One region of the Streptomyces sp. RK9 genome, then DNA from elsewhere that is predicted to be linked to it. Evidence: riboswitches for the same ligand, from Rfam matches in the RefSeq annotation. Region 1 holds a riboswitch; the other holds the start of a gene.
What was found. A riboswitch is a leader RNA that binds a small molecule or an ion and turns the genes downstream of it on or off. The one in region 1 is predicted to bind S-adenosylmethionine.
Positions count from the first base shown of each region.

Region 2: linked by a shared signal. The riboswitch ahead of thrC (threonine synthase) and the one ahead of AB6L24_RS08855 (aminotransferase class V-fold PLP-dependent enzyme) in region 1 are both predicted to bind S-adenosylmethionine.

Region 1 covers NZ_CP173703.1:2,225,667-2,234,612, forward strand. The annotation lists gene AB6L24_RS08840 (Rieske 2Fe-2S domain-containing protein) at 1-561, shown strand, start outside; gene AB6L24_RS08845 (cytochrome bc complex cytochrome b subunit) at 558-2,210, shown strand; gene trpD (anthranilate phosphoribosyltransferase) at 2,364-3,428, shown strand; SAM riboswitch class IV at 3,639-3,756, shown strand; gene AB6L24_RS08855 (aminotransferase class V-fold PLP-dependent enzyme) at 3,945-5,339, shown strand; gene AB6L24_RS08860 (glycerate kinase) at 5,267-6,490, opposite strand; gene AB6L24_RS08865 (SLC13 family permease) at 6,536-7,951, opposite strand; gene AB6L24_RS08870 (response regulator transcription factor) at 8,043-8,705, opposite strand; gene AB6L24_RS08875 (ATP-binding protein) at 8,734-8,946, opposite strand, start outside.
Region 2 covers NZ_CP173704.1:572,890-581,835, forward strand. The annotation lists gene AB6L24_RS22630 (Uma2 family endonuclease) at 1-382, opposite strand, end outside; gene groL (chaperonin GroEL) at 605-2,230, opposite strand; gene AB6L24_RS22640 (cold-shock protein) at 2,581-2,784, opposite strand; gene AB6L24_RS22645 (ubiquitin-like small modifier protein 1) at 3,205-3,480, opposite strand; gene thrC (threonine synthase) at 3,510-4,832, opposite strand; SAM riboswitch class I at 4,826-4,979, opposite strand; gene AB6L24_RS22655 (glucosyl-3-phosphoglycerate synthase) at 5,111-6,094, shown strand; gene AB6L24_RS22660 (trehalose-6-phosphate synthase) at 6,280-7,677, shown strand; gene otsB (trehalose-phosphatase) at 8,086-8,934, opposite strand.

The DNA of each region.
Region 1 (8,946 bases):
ACCATGTTCGGCGCCCTCGCCATGGTCCCGCTGTCCGGTGTCGTCCTGCTGCGTGACCTCGGTCCGCTGCCGGAGGACAAGCTCCGGCACACCCTGTGGTCCAAGGGCAAGCTGCTCGTGAACATGAACACGAACGAGCCGCTGCGCCCCTCGGACGTCCAGGTCGGTTCGCTCACCTTCGCCAAGCCCGAGGGCCTGGAGGAGCACGACCACGACTTCCAGACCCAGATCGCCAAGGCGGCCCTGATGATCGTCCGGATCCAGCCGGACAACATCAAGGACAAGCGCGAGCTGGAGTGGTCGCACGAGGGCGTCGTCGCGTATTCCAAGATCTGCACCCACGTGGGCTGCCCGATCTCCCTGTACGAGCAGCAGACGCACCACGCTCTCTGCCCGTGCCACCAGTCCACCTTCGACCTCTCCGACGGCGCCCGAGTCATCTTCGGCCCCGCCGGTCACGCCCTTCCGCAGTTGAAGATCGGCGTGAACGAGGAGGGCTACCTCGAGGCGCACGGCGACTTCGAAGAGCCCGTCGGTCCTGCCTTCTGGGAGCGCGGATGAGCACCGAGAACACCACGGCGACAGAGGCCCCTGCCGCCGACTCACGCAAGAAGGCGCCCGCGGGTGAGCGGGTCGCCGACTGGGCCGACGGCCGGCTGGGGATCTACTCCCTGGCCAAGGCCAACATGCGCAAGATCTTCCCGGACCACTGGTCCTTCATGCTCGGTGAGATCTGCCTCTACAGCTTCATCATCATCATCCTCACGGGTGTGTACCTGACGCTGTTCTTCCACCCGTCGATGAACGAGGTGGAGTACCACGGCAGCTACGTGCCCCTGCAGGGCCAGCTGATGTCCGAGGCGTTCAACTCGACCATGCACATCTCCTTCGATGTGCGCGGTGGTCTGCTGATCCGGCAGATCCACCACTGGGCGGCGCTGATCTTCCTCGCGGCGATGTTCGTGCACATGATGCGCGTCTTCTTCACGGGCGCCTTCCGCAAGCCGCGCGAGGTCAACTGGCTGTTCGGCTTCCTGCTGTTCGTCCTCGGCATGTTCACCGGCTTCACCGGATACTCGCTGCCGGACGACCTGTTGTCGGGAACAGGTGTCCGCTTCATGCAGGGCGCCGTCCTGTCGGTGCCGATCGTCGGAACGTACCTCTCGATGTTCCTGTTCGGCGGGGAGTTCCCCGGCGGCGACTTCGTGGCGCGGTTCTACTCGGTCCACATCCTGCTGTTGCCGGGCATCATGCTCGGGCTCGTGGTGGCGCACCTGATCCTGGTCTTCTACCACAAGCACACGCAGTTCGCGGGCCCCGGCAAGACCAACAAGAACGTCGTCGGCATGCCGCTGCTCCCGGTCTACATGGCCAAGGCCGGAGGCTTCTTCTTCCTGGTCTTCGGTGTCATCGCGGCCGTCTCGGCGATCGCCACGATCAACCCGATCTGGGCTCTCGGCCCGTACCGGCCGGACCAGGTGTCCACCGGCGCCCAGCCCGACTGGTACATGGGCTTCTCCGAAGGCCTGATCCGTGTCATGCCGGGCTGGGAGATCAACCTCTGGGGTCACACGCTCGTCCTGGGTGTGTTCATCCCGTTGATCATCTTCCCGCTGGTCCTGGTGGCCATCGCGGTGTACCCGTTCATCGAGGCCTGGATCACCGGGGACAAGCGCGAGCACCACATCCTGGACCGCCCGCGCAACGCCCCGACCCGCACCGCCTTCGGTGTGGCCTGGATGACCTGGTACTTCGTCCTGCTCGTCGGTGGTGGAAACGACCTGTGGGCCACGCACTTCCACCTGTCGATCAACTCGATCACCTGGTTCGTCCGGATCTTCTTCTTCGCCGGACCGGTCATCGCGTTCATCGTCACCAAGCGGATCTGCCTCGGCCTCCAGCGCCGCGACAAGGACAAGGTGCTGCACGGACGCGAGTCCGGCATCATCAAGCGCCTGCCGCACGGTGAGTTCATCGAGGTGCACGAGCCGCTCAACAAGGAGCAGCTGCACACCCTGACCGCGCACGAGCAGTACCAGCCGCTCGAACTCGGCCCGACGGTCGACGAGAACGGCGTGGAGCGCAAGGTCAAGGGTCCGCAGAAGCTGCGGGCGAAGCTCTCCAAGAGCTACTACGGCGAGGACAGCCAGATCCCGAAGCCCACCGCGGAGGAGTACAAGGAGATCACGAGCGGCCACGGCCACCACTGATCACCTGAGCGCCACCAGGCGCTGACCCGAAGGTCGCCACGGCAGGAGCCCCGTCCAGTGCATGGACGGGGCTCTTTGCCGTCCTGTGGGCTGGATAGGGTGGACCCACCCCAAGAGCTTGGGATGTCTTCGTCTACGAACCCAGGAGCGGCCATGAGCGCTGTGACCCCCGCAGGAGGCGACACCGCGGCGGCCCGTTCCTGGCCCGACGTACTGAACGGGCTGCTCGACGGGCGCGACCAGAGCGCGGACGACACGGCCTGGGCCATGGACCGCATCATGAGCGGCGAGGCCACGGACGCGCAGATCGCGGGCTTCGCGGTGGCGCTGCGCGCCAAGGGCGAGACCGTCGAGGAGATCTCCGGCCTGGTCCGCACGATGTACGAGCACGCCCACACCATCGACGTGCCCGGGCCGAGCGTCGACATCGTCGGCACCGGCGGCGACGGCGCCAAGACCGTGAACATCTCCACCATGTCGGCGATCGTCGTCGCCGGGACCGGTGCGAAGGTCGTCAAGCACGGCAACCGCGCGGCGTCCTCCGCGAGCGGCGCCTCCGACGTCCTGGAGAAGCTCGGCGTGAACCTGGAGCTGACCCCCAGACGGGTGCGGGAGGTAGCCGAGGAGGCCGGGATCACCTTCTGCTTCGCGGTGAAGTTCCACCCCGCGCTGCGGCACGTGGCGCCCGCGCGGCGCGAGCTGGGCATCCGGACCACGTTCAACTTCCTCGGCCCGCTCACCAACCCGGCCAAGGTGCGGGCCCAGGCCACCGGCGTCGCCGACGCGCGGATGGCGCCGATCCTCGCCGGCGTCCTCGCCGAGCGCGGCTCGTCGGCGCTCGTCTTCCGCGGGGACGACGGGCTCGACGAGCTGACGACCACGGCCACCTCGCGGGTGTGGGTGGTCCGGGACGGGGGCGTCCACGAGGAGGCCTTCGACCCCCGGGACGTCGGCATCGACCTGGTCCCGGTCGAGGCCCTGCGGGGCGCCGACGCCTCGTACAACGCGGAGGTCGCGCGGCGGCTTCTGGACGGGGAGACGGGGCCCGTGCGGGACGCTGTGCTGCTCAACGCCGCGGCGGCGCTGGTCGCCCTGTCGCCGGGCGAGGGGGCCCTGGCGGGGCAGATCAGGACGGGGATGGCCAAGGCGGCCGAGGCCATCGACTCCGGGGCGGCGAAGGGTGCGCTGGCGCGCTGGGTGGCGGCGAGCAACAGCTGAGCTCCTGGAAGGGGCGCGGGGAACTGCGCGACCAGCCACAGCGAAGCCGCAGACGCGTCTGCCGAGTACTGAGCAGACGCGTCTGCGGCTTTTCTCGCGCTGAGCGCGCAGTTCCCCGCGCCCCTTCCAGGGGCTGTGTGGTGTACGTCGCAGTCCGGATTCTGGACTGCTGTGTTGCGGGTCCAAGATCGTGTGGCAGGATGCTGGGCAGGTCATGAGTGACAGCGACTACGGCCCCGGCCCGCTGTCCGGCAACCCTCCGTCCGTGGCGGGGTGCCCCGGGTGAAGACCAGGCGGTGGACAGCAAGGTTCGCCGCAAGCGCGGACCCCTCTTGAACCCTGGGGTCCTGGTCCTCAAGGGAGCAGTCTCGTGAGCAAGCGAATGCGATAGGGCGTCGACGCCCCTCTTCCGCGCACCTTTTCGCACCTCTCCTCCTTCATCGCTGAGCCGGTCGCCGCCGTACCCCCGTACGCGCGTCGCGCAGCGAATTCGCTTACCTGTCACGGGAGTTCGCCATGTCTGCCACCACTGTCGCCGCCGACCCCTCCGTCTGTGCCCCGCTGCCCGTCCTCGGCCGCGACGTCACCGTCCCCCTCGTCACCGGCGGCGAGGTGACCTACGCCGCGCTCGACTACGCCGCCAGCGCCCCGGCCCTGCAGCGGGTCTGGGACGACGTGGCCGCGTACGCGCCGTACTACGGGAGCGTGCACCGCGGCGCCGGATACCTGTCGCAGCTGTCGACCGACCTGTTCGAGAACGCGCGGAAGACCGTCGCCGAGTTCCTGGGCTGCCGCGAGGGCGACCAGGTGGTGTTCACGCGGTCGACCACCGACTCCCTGAACCTGCTCGCCGCCGCCCTGCCCGCCGACTGCCAGGTCTTCGTCTTCGAGACCGAGCACCACGCCTCGCTGCTGCCCTGGCGCGACGCCCGCGTCACCTACCTCGACGCCCCGCGCACCCACGACGAGGCCGTCCACACCCTGGAGCGCGCCCTCGCCGACCGCGACCCCTACGGGCCCGCCCTGGTGTGCGTCACCGGCGCCTCGAACGTCACCGGCGAGCTGTGGCCGGTGCGCGAGCTGGCCGCCGCCGCGCACGCGCACGGCGCCCGCATCGTCCTCGACGCCGCCCAGCTGGCGCCCCACCACCCCGTGGACGTACGGGAGCTGGACGTCGACTGGATCGCCTTCTCCGGGCACAAGCTGTACGCGCCCTTCGGCTCCGGAGTGCTCGCCGGGCGGGCCGACTGGCTCCAGGCGGCCGAGCCGTACCTCGCCGGCGGCGGCGCCTCGCGGAAGGTCGCGCGGCGCGCCGACGGGGGAGTGGACGTCGAGTGGCACGACACGGCCGCCCGGCACGAGGCAGGATCGCCCAACGTCATCGGCGCCTACTCCATCGCCTCCGCCTGCAAGGCCCTTCAGGAGGCCGGGTTCGACGCGCTGGTGGCGCGGGAGCGGCAGCTGATCGCGACGGTCACCGAGGGGCTCGCCGCGGTGCCGCAGGTGCGGGTGCTCTCCCTGTTCGGGGACGACGCGCCGCGCGTGGGCGTCATCTCCTTCGTCGTCGACGGCTGGAACAGCTCGCACTTCGCGGCCGCCCTGTCCGCCGAGTACGGCATCGGGGTGCGCGACGGCCTCTTCTGCGCCCACCCCCTCGTGCGCACCCTGCTCGGCGGCGCCCCCGACGAGCCCGGCGAGTGCGGCGCCCCCGAGGCCGCGCCGGGCGAGCGGTCCCTGAACGCGATCCGGGTGAGCTTCGGCGCGGGCACCCCCGACGAGCACGTGGAGCGCTTCGTGCGCGCCGTCCGCGAACTGGTGGCCGACGGGGCGCGCTGGAACTACCGCACGGAGGACGGGCGTTGCGTGCCGGACACCGGTACCGATGCCGCCGCCGAGGCCACGGCCGCCTGACGGCGCAGCCGGGACCCCAGGACGATCATGCGCAGGGCGCGCTCCGTCGCGTCCGTCAGGAACTCGCCGCCCCGGCTCAGGGCCTCCGGGAGCGACACCGGGGCGGGCAGGATCGCGCTGTAGGCGTCCACACCAAGATCGCGCACCGCGTGCGCCCCGTCCCCGATGGTGCCCGCGAGCACCAGGACGGGCCGCCCGAACCGCTTGGCGCGCCGGGCCACCTCGGCCGGGACCTTGCCGCGCGGAGTCTGGTGGTCGAGGGCGCCCTCCGCGGTGACGACCAGGTCGGCGCGGGCGAGGCGGGCGTCCAGGTCCAGATGGTCCAGGAGCACGTCGAAGCGGGGCAGGAGCTCGGCGCCGAGCGCGGCGAGCCCCGCGCCGAGGCCTCCGGAGGCGCCGGTCCCGACGCCGTTGTAGAGGTCGGTCGTGACCTTCAGGTCGCGGGTCAGGACGTACGCCCAGTGTTCGAGGCCCGCCGCGAGCTGCTCGACCTGGGCGGGGGTCGCGCCCTTCTGCGGGCCGAAGACGCGGGCCACGCCGCGCTCGCCGCACAGGACGTTGTGCGGGTTGCAGGCGACGAGCAGCTCGGTGTCCGCGAGGCGCGGGTCGAGGCCGCTGCTGTCGATGTGGTGCAGCCGCATCAGCTCACGGCCGCCGCGCGGCAGTTCCCAGCCGTCCTCGTCCAGGAGCCGGGCGCCGAGGGCCTGCAACGCCCCCGCGCCCCCGTCCGACGTGCCCGAGTCGCCGCAGCCCACCAGGATGCGCCGGGCACCGGCGTCGAGGGCGGCGCGGATCAGCTCGCCCACGCCGTACGTGGTGGTGGCGCCCGGGTCGCGCAGGTCCCGCGGGACCAGGCTGAGGCCGGCCGCCGCGGCCATCTCGACGACGGCGGTGCCGGAGCCGAGGAGCGCGAAGTGGGTGCCGATGCGCTCGCCCACGGGGCCCGTCGCGGGCAGCGCCACCAGTCGGCCCCCGGTCGCGGCGGCCAGCGCCTGCGCGGTGCCCTCGCCGCCGTCGACCAGCGGGATCAGGTCGATCTCCGCGTCCGGCACGACGCGCCGCACCCCGGCGGCGATGGCCTCCGCCACGGACTGGGCGGACAGGGACTCCTTGAAGCCGCTGGGCGCGACGGCGAAACGGGTGAGGGGCATGGACGTACTCCTTGAGTGGCGTGGACGGGGGAAGGCGAAGGGGGCTCAGCGGACGACGGGCACGCCGAGCAGCGGCCACACCGCGAGGGCGAAGAGCAGGACGAGCGCGGCCGTCAGGGGCGCCAGGACGGCGGACAGGCGCAGCAGGTCGCGCGGGGTGTAGGTGGGTGTGCCGGGTATCTCGGCGAAGAGCGTCACCGGCTTCGCGGACGCGGGCAGCGTGTGGCAGAAGCCGGCGGCCGCCGTGGACGCGAGCGCCGCCGCGACCGGGTTCACGCCCGCGCCCACGGCCGCCGCGACCACCAGCGGCACCAGGACGGACGAGCGGGCCGAGCGGGACTGGAGCACCAGGTGCGCCGCCGTGCTGATGACGATGACGGCGGCCAGGAACAGGCCGGGCGGCAGATCGACGGGAAGCCCCGACACCAGCCACTTCGCCGCCCCCGAGTCGGCGAGCGCCACACCCATCGCCATCGTCGCCGCCATGAACAGCAGCAGCGCCCACGGCACGGTCTTCAGGGCGTCCTTCAGGCGTACGGTGCCGAGCGCGGGCGAGGACGCGACGACCGCGCCGATCAGCGCGACCACGGCGGGCGGCACCTGGTGCAGGGGCTCGCTGCACCACAGGGCGACGACGGTGGCGAGGAGCAGGGCGCAGCGCGTCTCGGCGGGCTCCCAGGGGCCGGTGACGGGGTGTTCGCTGTGCTCCTGGATCTGCTCGGCGGTGATGTGGACGGGGCCGGTGCGGTCGGCGCGGCGGGTCGTCGTCCACAGCACGGCCTCGGCCGCCAGGTGCGAGGACGCTATGGCGAGGGGCAGGCCGAGCAGCAGCCACTGGGTGAAGCCGACGCGTTCGCCGGTGGCCTCCCACAGGACCGACACGGTGATCAGGTGCGCGCCCGCGCCGATCAGGGTCGCGACGGCGGACAGCAGGATCACGGTGGGGAACAGCAGCGCCAGCATCACCACGAGCCGCTTGCGGTCGGCGAGGACCTTGGCGAGCGCGAGGAAGACGGGCAGCGCGAGCGCGGCCCGCCCGGAGGTGGCGGGCACCGCGAAGGCCGTGACGACGAGCGCGGCGGTCGTCAGATGCGTCAACTGCCGCACGCTGCGGGCCCCGCTGACCAGGAACGCCGCGGCCCGCCCCGCGAGCCCGCTGCGCGCCACGGCGGCGGCGAGCACGAACGCGCAGATCAGCAGCCACACCGTCTCGTCGCCGAGGGTTCCGAAGAGGGTGTCGCTGCTGATCACGCCGGTGGCGGTGAGGGCGAGGCCCGCGCCGAGCGCGATGTACGTGTCGTCGATCGGCGTGCCGATCCAGGCGCAGGTGGCCAGGGCGAAGACGGCGAGGGTGAGGCGGGCGTCACCGCTCAGGCCGGGGAAGTTGCCGGGGACGACGAGGAGCGCGCACAGGCTGAGGGCCAGGCAGAGCAGGATCGTTTGCCGCAGGGTCAGGGTCACGGCATTCAGCGTCCGGGTGCGCCGTGAGTCCCCAATGAGCCGAAGATGAAAGGAACTTCACCGGCGGGCCCGCACCCGGGTCCGCCCGAGGTCACCCGGGCAGCCGGTACCCCATGCCCCGCACCGTCTCCACCCGCTCCGCCCCCAGCTTCTTGCGCAGCGCCCGTACGTACACGTCCACGATGTTCGACCCCGGGTCGAAGTCGTAGCCCCACACGTGGGACAGGATCTGCTCCCGTGAGAGCACCTGCCCGGGGTGGCGCAGGAACAGCTCCAGGAGCACGAACTCACGTGCCGTCAGGTCCACCGTGCGCTCGCCCGAACGGGCCCTGCGCGTGCGCAGGTCGAGCGTGACCTCGCCGCTCCGCAACACGGTCACCTCGGGCGCCCGCGCCGCCGTGCGCAGCCGGAGCCGCACCCGCGCGAGCAGCTCCTCGAACCGGAACGGCTTCGTCATCCAGTCGTCGGCGCCGCCTTCGAGCCCGGCGACCGTGTCCCGCACGGAGTCGCGCGCGGTCAGCACGATCACCGGCGCCGACACCCGCGCCTCGCGCAGCTCCCGGAGCACGGTGAAGCCGTCCCGGCCCGGCAGCCCGATGTCGAGCAGGATCAGGTCGAAGCCGCCGGTGAGGGCGTAGTCGTACGCCGCGTCGCCGTCGCCCACGATCGTCGTCGTGAAGCCGTTGGCCCGCAGTCCCTTGTCGACGAAGGAGGCGATGCGCTCCTCGTCCTCCACGATCAGCACCCGGCTCACGTCCGGCCTCCGGTTCCCGCAGCGCGGCTCATGTCTGGTCCTCCAGTACGAGTACGAATGTGGCGCCGCCGCCCTCGGTGGGGCGGAGCCCGACCTCGCCCCGGTGGCCGCGGGCGATCGCGCGGACGATCGAGAGCCCGAGCCCCGCGCCGCTGGTCCTGGCCCCGCGCCGGGACGTGCCGCGCCGGAAGCGCTCGAAGATGACCTCGGCGTCCTGCGCCTGGACGCCGGGGCCGCTGTC
Region 2 (8,946 bases), on a different replicon from region 1:
CGTTGCTCTGCGAGGTGATCTCGACGACGAGCAGGGCCTCTGCCGCGTCCAGGGGGTCGGTGCTGTCGGGGGCGACGTCGTCAACAGCTTCCCTGGGGGCCACTACCACATCGGGAACGTAGAGCTTGTCCAGGGCGGCGATGTGGATGCCGAGTGTCTGGTACACCTCCATTTCCTCCGGCAGAGCCTTGTTCAGCGCCCGGTGCAACGCGGCTGCGATTCCGTTGTGATGCCTGTGCGGCGGCGGTACCAAGACAATCTGCCCTTCGTCGATCTCGGCGTGCCAGCCCTCCGGCACATCAAGCTCACGCCACGCCTGAAGCAGGTAGTCCCAAGACCGGCGGCCCGGAGCCGTGTCGTGCTCGACCATTGCGGCGGTCATCGCGGGTCCCTTCTGTCGAAGCCTGCGGCGCATGAGCGTAGATCGACGAGTCAGCGGCTGTGCGCCGCTTCCTCCAGCGTCCCACGATAGGGCGACCGAGGCAGCAGCCCGACCGCCGCCGCCCGGACGACGCTCGCGAAACGCCGGAGGGCGGCACCCCCGACCCTGGGGGTGCCGCCCTCCGCGTACAGCGGGTACAGCTACGAACTACCGAGCCGAGGCTCAGAAGTCCATGTCACCGCCCGGCATGCCGCCCGGAGCGCCCGCGGCGGCGGCCTTCTCCGGCTTGTCGGCGATGACGGCCTCGGTGGTGAGGAACAGCGCGGCGATGGACGCGGCGTTCTGCAGGGCGGAACGCGTGACCTTCGCCGGGTCGATGATGCCCTCGGCGATCATGTCGACGTACTCGCCGTTCGCGGCGTTCAGGCCGTGACCGACGGTCAGGTTGCGCACCTTCTCCACGACGACGCCGCCCTCGAGGCCGGCGTTGACCGCGATCTGCTTCAGCGGGGCCTCGAGGGCCAGCTTCACAGCGGCGGCACCGGTGGCCTCGTCGCCCTCGAGCTCGAGCTTCTCGAAGACCGAGGAGGCCTGGAGGAGGGCCACGCCACCGCCGGCGACGATGCCCTCCTCGACGGCCGCCTTCGCGTTGCGAACGGCGTCCTCGATGCGGTGCTTGCGCTCCTTGAGCTCGACCTCGGTCGCGGCACCGGCCTTGATGACGGCCACGCCGCCCGCGAGCTTCGCCAGGCGCTCCTGGAGCTTCTCGCGGTCGTAGTCCGAGTCGCTGTTCTCGATCTCGGCGCGGATCTGGTTGACCCGGCCCTGGACCTGGTCGCTCTCACCGGCGCCGTCGACGATGGTCGTCTCGTCCTTGGTGATGACGACCTTGCGGGCGCGGCCGAGCAGGTCGAGACCGGCGTTCTCCAGCTTGAGGCCGACCTCCTCGGAGATGACCGTGCCGCCCGTGAGGATGGCGATGTCGCCGAGCATGGCCTTGCGGCGGTCGCCGAAGCCCGGGGCCTTGACGGCGACGGACTTGAAGGTGCCGCGGATCTTGTTCACGACGAGCGTGGACAGGGCCTCGCCCTCGACGTCCTCGGCGATGATCAGCAGCGGCTTGCCGGACTGCATGACCTTCTCGAGGAGCGGAAGGAGGTCCTTCACGTTCGAGATCTTGGAGTTGACGATCAGGATGTACGGGTCGTCGAGCGACGCCTCCATACGCTCCATGTCGGTGGCGAAGTACGCCGAGATGTAGCCCTTGTCGAAGCGCATGCCCTCGGTGAGCTCGAGCTCCAGACCGAAGGTCTGCGACTCCTCGACGGTGATGACGCCTTCCTTGCCGACCTTGTCCATGGCCTCGGCGATGAGCTCGCCGATCTGGGTGTCGGCGGCGGAGATGGAGGCGGTCGAAGCGATCTGCTCCTTGGTCTCCACGTCCTTGGCCTGCTCGAGCAGGGCGCCGGAGACGGCCTCGACGGCCTTCTCGATGCCGCGCTTGAGGGCCATCGGGTTGGCGCCGGCCGCGACGTTGCGCAGGCCTTCCTTGACGAGCGCCTGGGCGAGGACGGTCGCGGTCGTCGTGCCGTCACCGGCGACGTCGTCCGTCTTCTTCGCGACCTCCTTGACCAGCTCGGCGCCGATCTTCTCGTACGGGTCCTCGAGCTCGATCTCCTTGGCGATGGACACACCATCGTTGGTGATCGTGGGGGCGCCCCACTTCTTCTCGAGGACGACGTTGCGACCCTTGGGGCCCAGGGTCACCTTGACGGCGTCGGCGAGCTGGTTCATGCCGCGCTCGAGGCCGCGCCGTGCCTCCTCGTCGAACGCGATGATCTTGGCCATGTGAAGTGGTCCTCCCGGACGGGGTGGAAAAGCAAACGGACCGTGCTGGTGCCCGCGACGGACGGCCTGCGCGCCGTGTGGTTCCTTGCCCCACCCGGCCTGCGGACCTCACCGACCCGATCCAAGTTCTGTCACTCTCACTCGTAGAGTGCTAACGCCAATGATTAGCACTCGACCCCCGCGAGTGCAAGGTCGCCCCCGAGTCTCGTACACGTACTCACGGCTCCCTTACGAGACCCCGCGCGCCCGGCGCGACGCCCCGATCTTGCAACGACGAAGGGCCCGCGCCCCGTTCCCGGGGTGCGGGCCCTTCGTCTGCGTCGCGTCGGTGGCCGATCGCGTCAAGCCGCTCAGACGGCGAGCTTGACCATGTCCGCCTGCGGACCCTTCTGGCCCTGCGAGATCTCGAACTCGACTCGCTGACCTTCTTCCAGGGTGCGGTAGCCGTCCATCTGGATCGCGCTGTAGTGGACGAATACATCCGCACCACCGTCGACCGCGATGAAGCCATATCCCTTCTCCGCGTTGAACCACTTGACGGTGCCCTGAGCCATGCCTAACTCCCCTATTACTGGCCCTTGCGCAGACCCGCACTTCGCGGACCCGGGTCAGACCTCACCCCCCATGGGTTGGGGGTGTGCGCCGGAACGCGTCGACCGCGGCTGAATGTATCTGTCCAACTGCCCTCTGCAACAGGTCAATCGGACGAGAATTCTGGGCACGCGCTATCGGAGATTTCCGGAGAATTCCACGGAATCCAGGGCAAGTCGGGCCCGACAAATGCCACATAAGGCTCAAATAGGCAGGACACTTTGGCTACTTCTTGTCGGCTCCGCGGCCGACTTCGAATATGCGCGCGGCACTGCGTGCGCCGAGAACGGCGCTCCATTCCCAACTGTACCGCGCTCAACCATACAGAATTGCCCCCTCCGCTTCTCTCGCGGAGGGGGCAATGTCGGTGACTCTGCGTGCGCTCAGCCGCCGGCGACGGCGGGAATGATCGAAATCCCGGCGCCGTCCGGCGTCGCGGTCTCCAGACCCTGCTCGAACCGCACGTCGTCGTCGTTCACGTACACGTTCACGAACCGCCGCAGCTTGCCCTGGTCGTCCAGGACCCGGGCCGCGATGCCGGTGTGGTTCTTCTCCAGGTCGGCGATGACCTCACCGAGGGTCGCCCCCTCGGCGGCGACCTCGGCCTTGCCGCCGGTGTAGGTGCGAAGGATGGTGGGGATGCGGACGTTGACACTCATGGGGATGCCTTTCTGGGGTGCCGGGAAGGTCAGTGAGCCAGGCCCGCGGAGCGGAACGCGTCGAGGCTGGGGCGGATGGTCGCGGTCGCCTGGGACGTCTCGGCGACCGCGTCCAGGGTCTTGAGCCCGTCCCCGGTGTTGAGCACGACGGTGGTGAGCGAGGGATCGATGAGACCCGCCTCGATCAGCTTCTTCGCGACCCCGACGGTCACCCCGCCCGCGGTCTCCGCGAAGATCCCTTCCGTGCGGGCGAGCAGCTTGATCGCGTCGACGACCTGCTCGTCGTTCACGTCCTCCACCGCGCCACCCGTGCGCCGCGCGATGTCGAGCACGTACGGCCCGTCGGCCGGGTTGCCGATGGCGAGGGACTTGGCGATGGTGTCCGGCTTCTGCGGCCGGACGACGTCGTGCCCCGCCTTGAACGCGGTGGACACCGGCGAGCAGCCCTCCGCCTGCGCCCCGAAGATCTTGTACGGCTTGTCCTCGACGAGGCCGAGCGCGATCAGCTCCTTCAGACCCTTGTCGATCTTCGTGAGCTGGGACCCGGAGGCGATCGGGATCACGAGCTGGTCGGGAAGGACCCACCCCAGCTGCTCGCAGATCTCGTACGCGAGGGTCTTGGAGCCCTCGCCGTAGTACGGCCGCAGGTTGACGTTGACGAAGCCCCAGCCCTCGCCCAGCGGGTCGCCGATCAGCTCGGAGCAGAAGCGGTTCACGTCGTCGTAGTTGCCCTCGATGCCGACGAGCTCGCCGCCGTACACCGCGGCCATGACGACCTTGCCCTGCTCCAGGTCGTGCGGGATGAACACGCAGGAGCGGAAGCCCGCGCGGGCGGCGGCGGCGCCGACCGCGCCGGCGAGATTGCCCGTGGAGGAGCAGGACAGGGTGGTGAAGCCGAAGGCGCGGGCCGCTTCGAGGGCCTGCGCGACGACACGGTCCTTGAAGGAGTGCGTGGGGTTGCCCGAGTCGTCCTTGATGAACAACTTGCCCTGCTCGACGCCCAGTTCGGCGGCGAGGTTGTCGGCCTTGACGAGCTTGGTCCAGCCCGGGTTGAGGTTCGGCTTGTCGGCCACGTCCGCGGGGACGGGAAGCAGCGGGGCGTACCGCCAGATGTTGGCGGGGCCGGACTCGATCCGCTTGCGCAGGCCCTCCGGGTCGCCGAGGGGAAGGTCGTAGGCGACTTCCAGGGGTCCGAAACACTCGGCGCAGGCGAAGATGGGGCCGAGGTCGAAGCGGGTTCCGCACTCGCGGCAGGAGAGGCCGGAAGCGGGTCCGAGATCGACGGTGTCCGCGGAAGGCGTGGTGGTGGCGACAGTCTGCACAGCCATGGAGGCGAGGCCCTTTCTCCTCATCTTCCCCGCGGCGCATCTCGCCGCGAGACGGAATTGGCACCTTCCCGAGCCGGGAGCCTCGCGGCGCGCGCGTTCGCGGCGACGAGACCGGCTGGAGGGTTGCCGGGGCTTCAACGGGCCGTATCCCTCTGCCCCTCTGGATGAGCGGTATTCGATTGTGACGTCCGGGACCCCCGACATGCGATGGTCACCGGCGTTGTTCAAGACTGTAACCGAAGCCTTGGACCCTTGAGATAGTCGTCCGATGCGCGAGATGGATCACAACCGGGAGGACGCGCGTGCTGGAAGAGGTCGAGCGCTGGCTGAGCAGGCGTTCCTGGTCCGTCGGCGACCGAGCGCCCGGCGCCCTGACAGCCGCCAAGCGTGACCTCGGCACCTCGGTGAGCGTGGTGCTGCCCGCCCTCGACGAGGAGGAGACGGTCGGCGGGATCGTCGCCGAGATCCGCGGGGAGCTGATGGAGCGGGTGCCGCTCGTCGACGAGCTCGTGGTGATCGACTCCGGCTCCGCGGACCGCACGGCCGAGGTGGCCGCGGCGGCCGGGGCCCGGGTGGTGCACCGGGACGCGATCCTGCCGCGGCTGCCCGCCGTGCCGGGCAAGGGTGAGGTCCTGTGGCGTTCTCTCCTGGTCACCCACGGTGACATCGTGGCGTTCGTCGACGCGGACCTGAAGGAGTTCTCGGCGGACTTCGTCTCCGGCATCGTGGGGCCGCTGCTCACCGAGCCGGACGTGCAGTTCGTGAAGGCGATGTACGACCGCCCGATGACGGTGTCCGACGGCCCGGCGGCCGACGGGCCCGCGTCCGGCGCGACGGCCGGGCAGGGCGGCCGGGTCACCGAGCTGATGGCGCGGCCCCTGCTGAACATGCACTGGCCGCAGCTCGCGGGGTTCGTGCAGCCGCTCGGCGGCGAGTACGCGGCCCGCAGGTCGCTCCTGGAACGCCTGCCCTTCCCCGTCGGGTACGGCGTGGAGCTCGGCCTGCTCGTCGACGCGCTGCACACCGTGGGCCTGGACGCGCTCGCGCAGGTCGACGTGGGGGTGCGCAGGCACAGGCACCAGGACGGGCAGGCGCTCGGGCGGATGGCGGCCGCGATCTACCGCACCGCGCAGCTGCGGCTCGCCCGCGCCCATCTCGTACGGCCCGAACTGACCCAGTTCGTGCGCGGCGAGCACGGCTTCGAGCCGCGGACGTACGCGGTGGACACGGAGGAGCGGCCGCCGATGGCGGAGGTGGCGGAGTACGCGGAGCGGAGGGTGGCTTAGGCGGCCGGGCGCGCCCGGCCGGTCGTCCCCCGGGCGCCCGGCGGGTCGTGACCCGGATGCCGGGCAGGTCGTATACGGTCCGCCCGTCGTCCGCCCGCAGGGTGCGGAGGGGGCGCCTCCGGCAGGGATGTGACGTTCCCCGGCCGTACGTTTGAGCGTTTCCGCGAGCGGCTAGGTTTCGGCACATGGCTTCCGAGCAGGCGGGCGCAGCCCAGGTCCTCGTCGCGTCCAACCGCGGCCCGGTGACGTACTCCCTCGGCGCCGACGGGACACTCGACGCCAAGCGCGGCGGCGGCGGGCTCGTCTCCGGGCTCAGCGCCGTCGGCGACGAGGCCGACGCCCTGTGGGTGTGCTCGGCGCTCGGCGAAGGCGACCGGGAGGCCGTGCGGCGCGGGGTCGGCGAGCCGGGCGTACGGATGCTCGACATCGACGCCGACGTGCACGCCGCCGCGTACAACGGCGTCGCGAACTCGGTCCTGTGGTTCGTGCACCACATGCTGTACCAGACGCCCCTCGAACCCGTCTTCGGGCCGGAGTTCCGCGCCCAGTGGGCCGCGTACGAGACGTACAACAGGGCCTTCGCCGACGCGCTCGCCCGCGAGGCCGCGCCGGGCGCGGCCGTCCTCGTGCAGGACTACCACCTGGCGCTCGTCCCCGGCATGCTCCGCGAGCTCCGGCCCGACCTGCGCATCGGGCACTTCTCGCACACGCCCTGGGCGCCCGTCGACTACTTCCGGCTCCTTCCCGACGACATCGCCGAGCAGCTCCTGCGCGGGATGCTCGGCGCGGACCGGCTCGGCTTCCTCACCGGGCGCTGGGCCGACGCCTTCACCGCGTGCTGCGTCGCCGTCCTCGGCGGTACGTCCGGGACCCGGATCGGGGTGCACGGGCTCGGGGCCGACGCGGACTTCCTGCGGGAGCGGGCGCGGCGGGCGGACGTCGAGGAGCGCCTCGCCGCGCTGCGGGAGCAGATCGGGCCCGACCGGAAGGTCATCGTCCGGGTGGACCGCACCGAGCTGTCCAAGAACATCGTGCGCGGTCTTCGCGCCTACGAGCAGCTTCTCGCCGAGCGGTCCGAGTGGCGGGGGCGGGTCGTGCACGTCGCCTTCGCCTACCCCTCGCGGCAGGACCTCGCCGTCTACCGCGAGTACACCGAGGAGGTGTCGCGGGTCGCGGACGCCATCAACTCCGCGTACGGCACCGAGGGGTGGACGCCGGTCGTCCTCCACGTCAAGGACGACTTCGCGCGGTCCCTCGCCGCCTATCGGCTCGCCGACGTCGCCCTCGTCAACCCCATCCGGGACGGCATGAACCTCGTCGCCAAGGAGGTTCCCGTCGTCTCCGACGAGGGGTGCGTGCTCGTCCTCTCCCGGGAGGCCGGGGCCTACGAGGAGTTGTCCGAGGACGCGCTCACCGTCAACCCGTACGACGTGTCCGCGACCGCCGCAGCCCTGCACTCGGCCCTTCTCATGCCCCCCGCGGAGCGTGCGGAGCGCACCAAACGCCTGGCGGCCGCCGCAACAGCCCTCCCCCCGACCCAATGGTTCCTGGACCAACTCCACCCCCTGACCACCACCCCCTGACCCCCCTCTTTCCCACCCGCCCACCCGTTTCCAGTTCCCCGCGGCTTCCTGGCCGCCAGTGCCACAACCGGCCGCCCGGCGACTGCGGCCCGTCAGTCGCTCCGCCGCTCCGCGGCGGGTCTCCCAACCGCCCGCCCGTTTCCAGCGCACAACAGGCTCCTGGCCGCCAGTGGCACGACCGGTCGCCCGGCGACTGCGGGCGCTCTGTGCCGGGCACGGCACATCCCTGAGCGTCTGCGCTGCGGGGCCACCTGTGCCCCCCCCCCGCTGTGGGCAGCTGGGCCGCCCAGAGGGCGATGGGGGTCTCCCCTGCTCGAGCGAAGCCGAGAGCTTGGGGGAGGGTGGGCACAGCCCAGGCCGACGGTGCCGCGAGGGCGAGGGAAGGGCGCGCCCAGGCCGGCCCCGCCGTTACGGCAGTTGCGCCGCCAACGCCGACAACAGGGCGACCACGCCTGCGGGGCCCGCGGTCACCACGTCCGCGCGGTCCGCCAGTTCCGCCACCTCGGGGCTCCCGCTGCACACCAGCAGCCCCCGCACGGCCCCGTCGGAGCGCAGCTTGTCCACGGCGGTGAAGGCGGGCACGTCGCCGAGGTCGTCGCCGGCGTAGAGGACGGACTCGGCGCCCACCTCACGTACGTAGTCGACGAGGGCGACCCCCTTGTCGACGCCGGGCGGCCGCAGTTCGAGGACGAGCCGCCCGGGCTCCACGATCAGACCGTGCCGCGAGGCCAACTCCCCCAACGGCCCCCGCAACGCGTCGAACGCGGCCTGCGGATCCAGCGCCCGCCGCGTATGGACGGCGACAGCCCGCCCCTTCTCCTCGATCCAGGTCCCGCGCCACGCCCCGATCGCGTCCAGGAACCCGGGCAGTTCGGCCCGCACGGCGGCGACGCCGGGATGCGGCTCGGCGGCCTGCACGGTCCCGGTGACGGCGTCCCACCGCTCGGCGCCGTAGTGCCCGAGCACGACGAGGTGTTCGAGCCCCGGGACCCCGGCGAACCCGCCGTAGCGGACGGCGACCCCCGCGGGCCGACCGGTGACGACGGCCACGGACCGGACCTTGGGGGCGAGCGCGGCCAGCGCGGGCACCGCGTCGGGGTGGGCCCGCGCCCGCTCGGGATCGGGCACGATCGGCGCGAGCGTGCCGTCGAAGTCGAGGGCGATCACGGCACGTTCGGGCCGGGCCAGGAGCGCGGCGAGTCCGTCCCGCCCGGCGGGCGTGCACGGCTGCGGCAGGGAGTGCGTCGGGTCACCCATGGGCCAGACCCT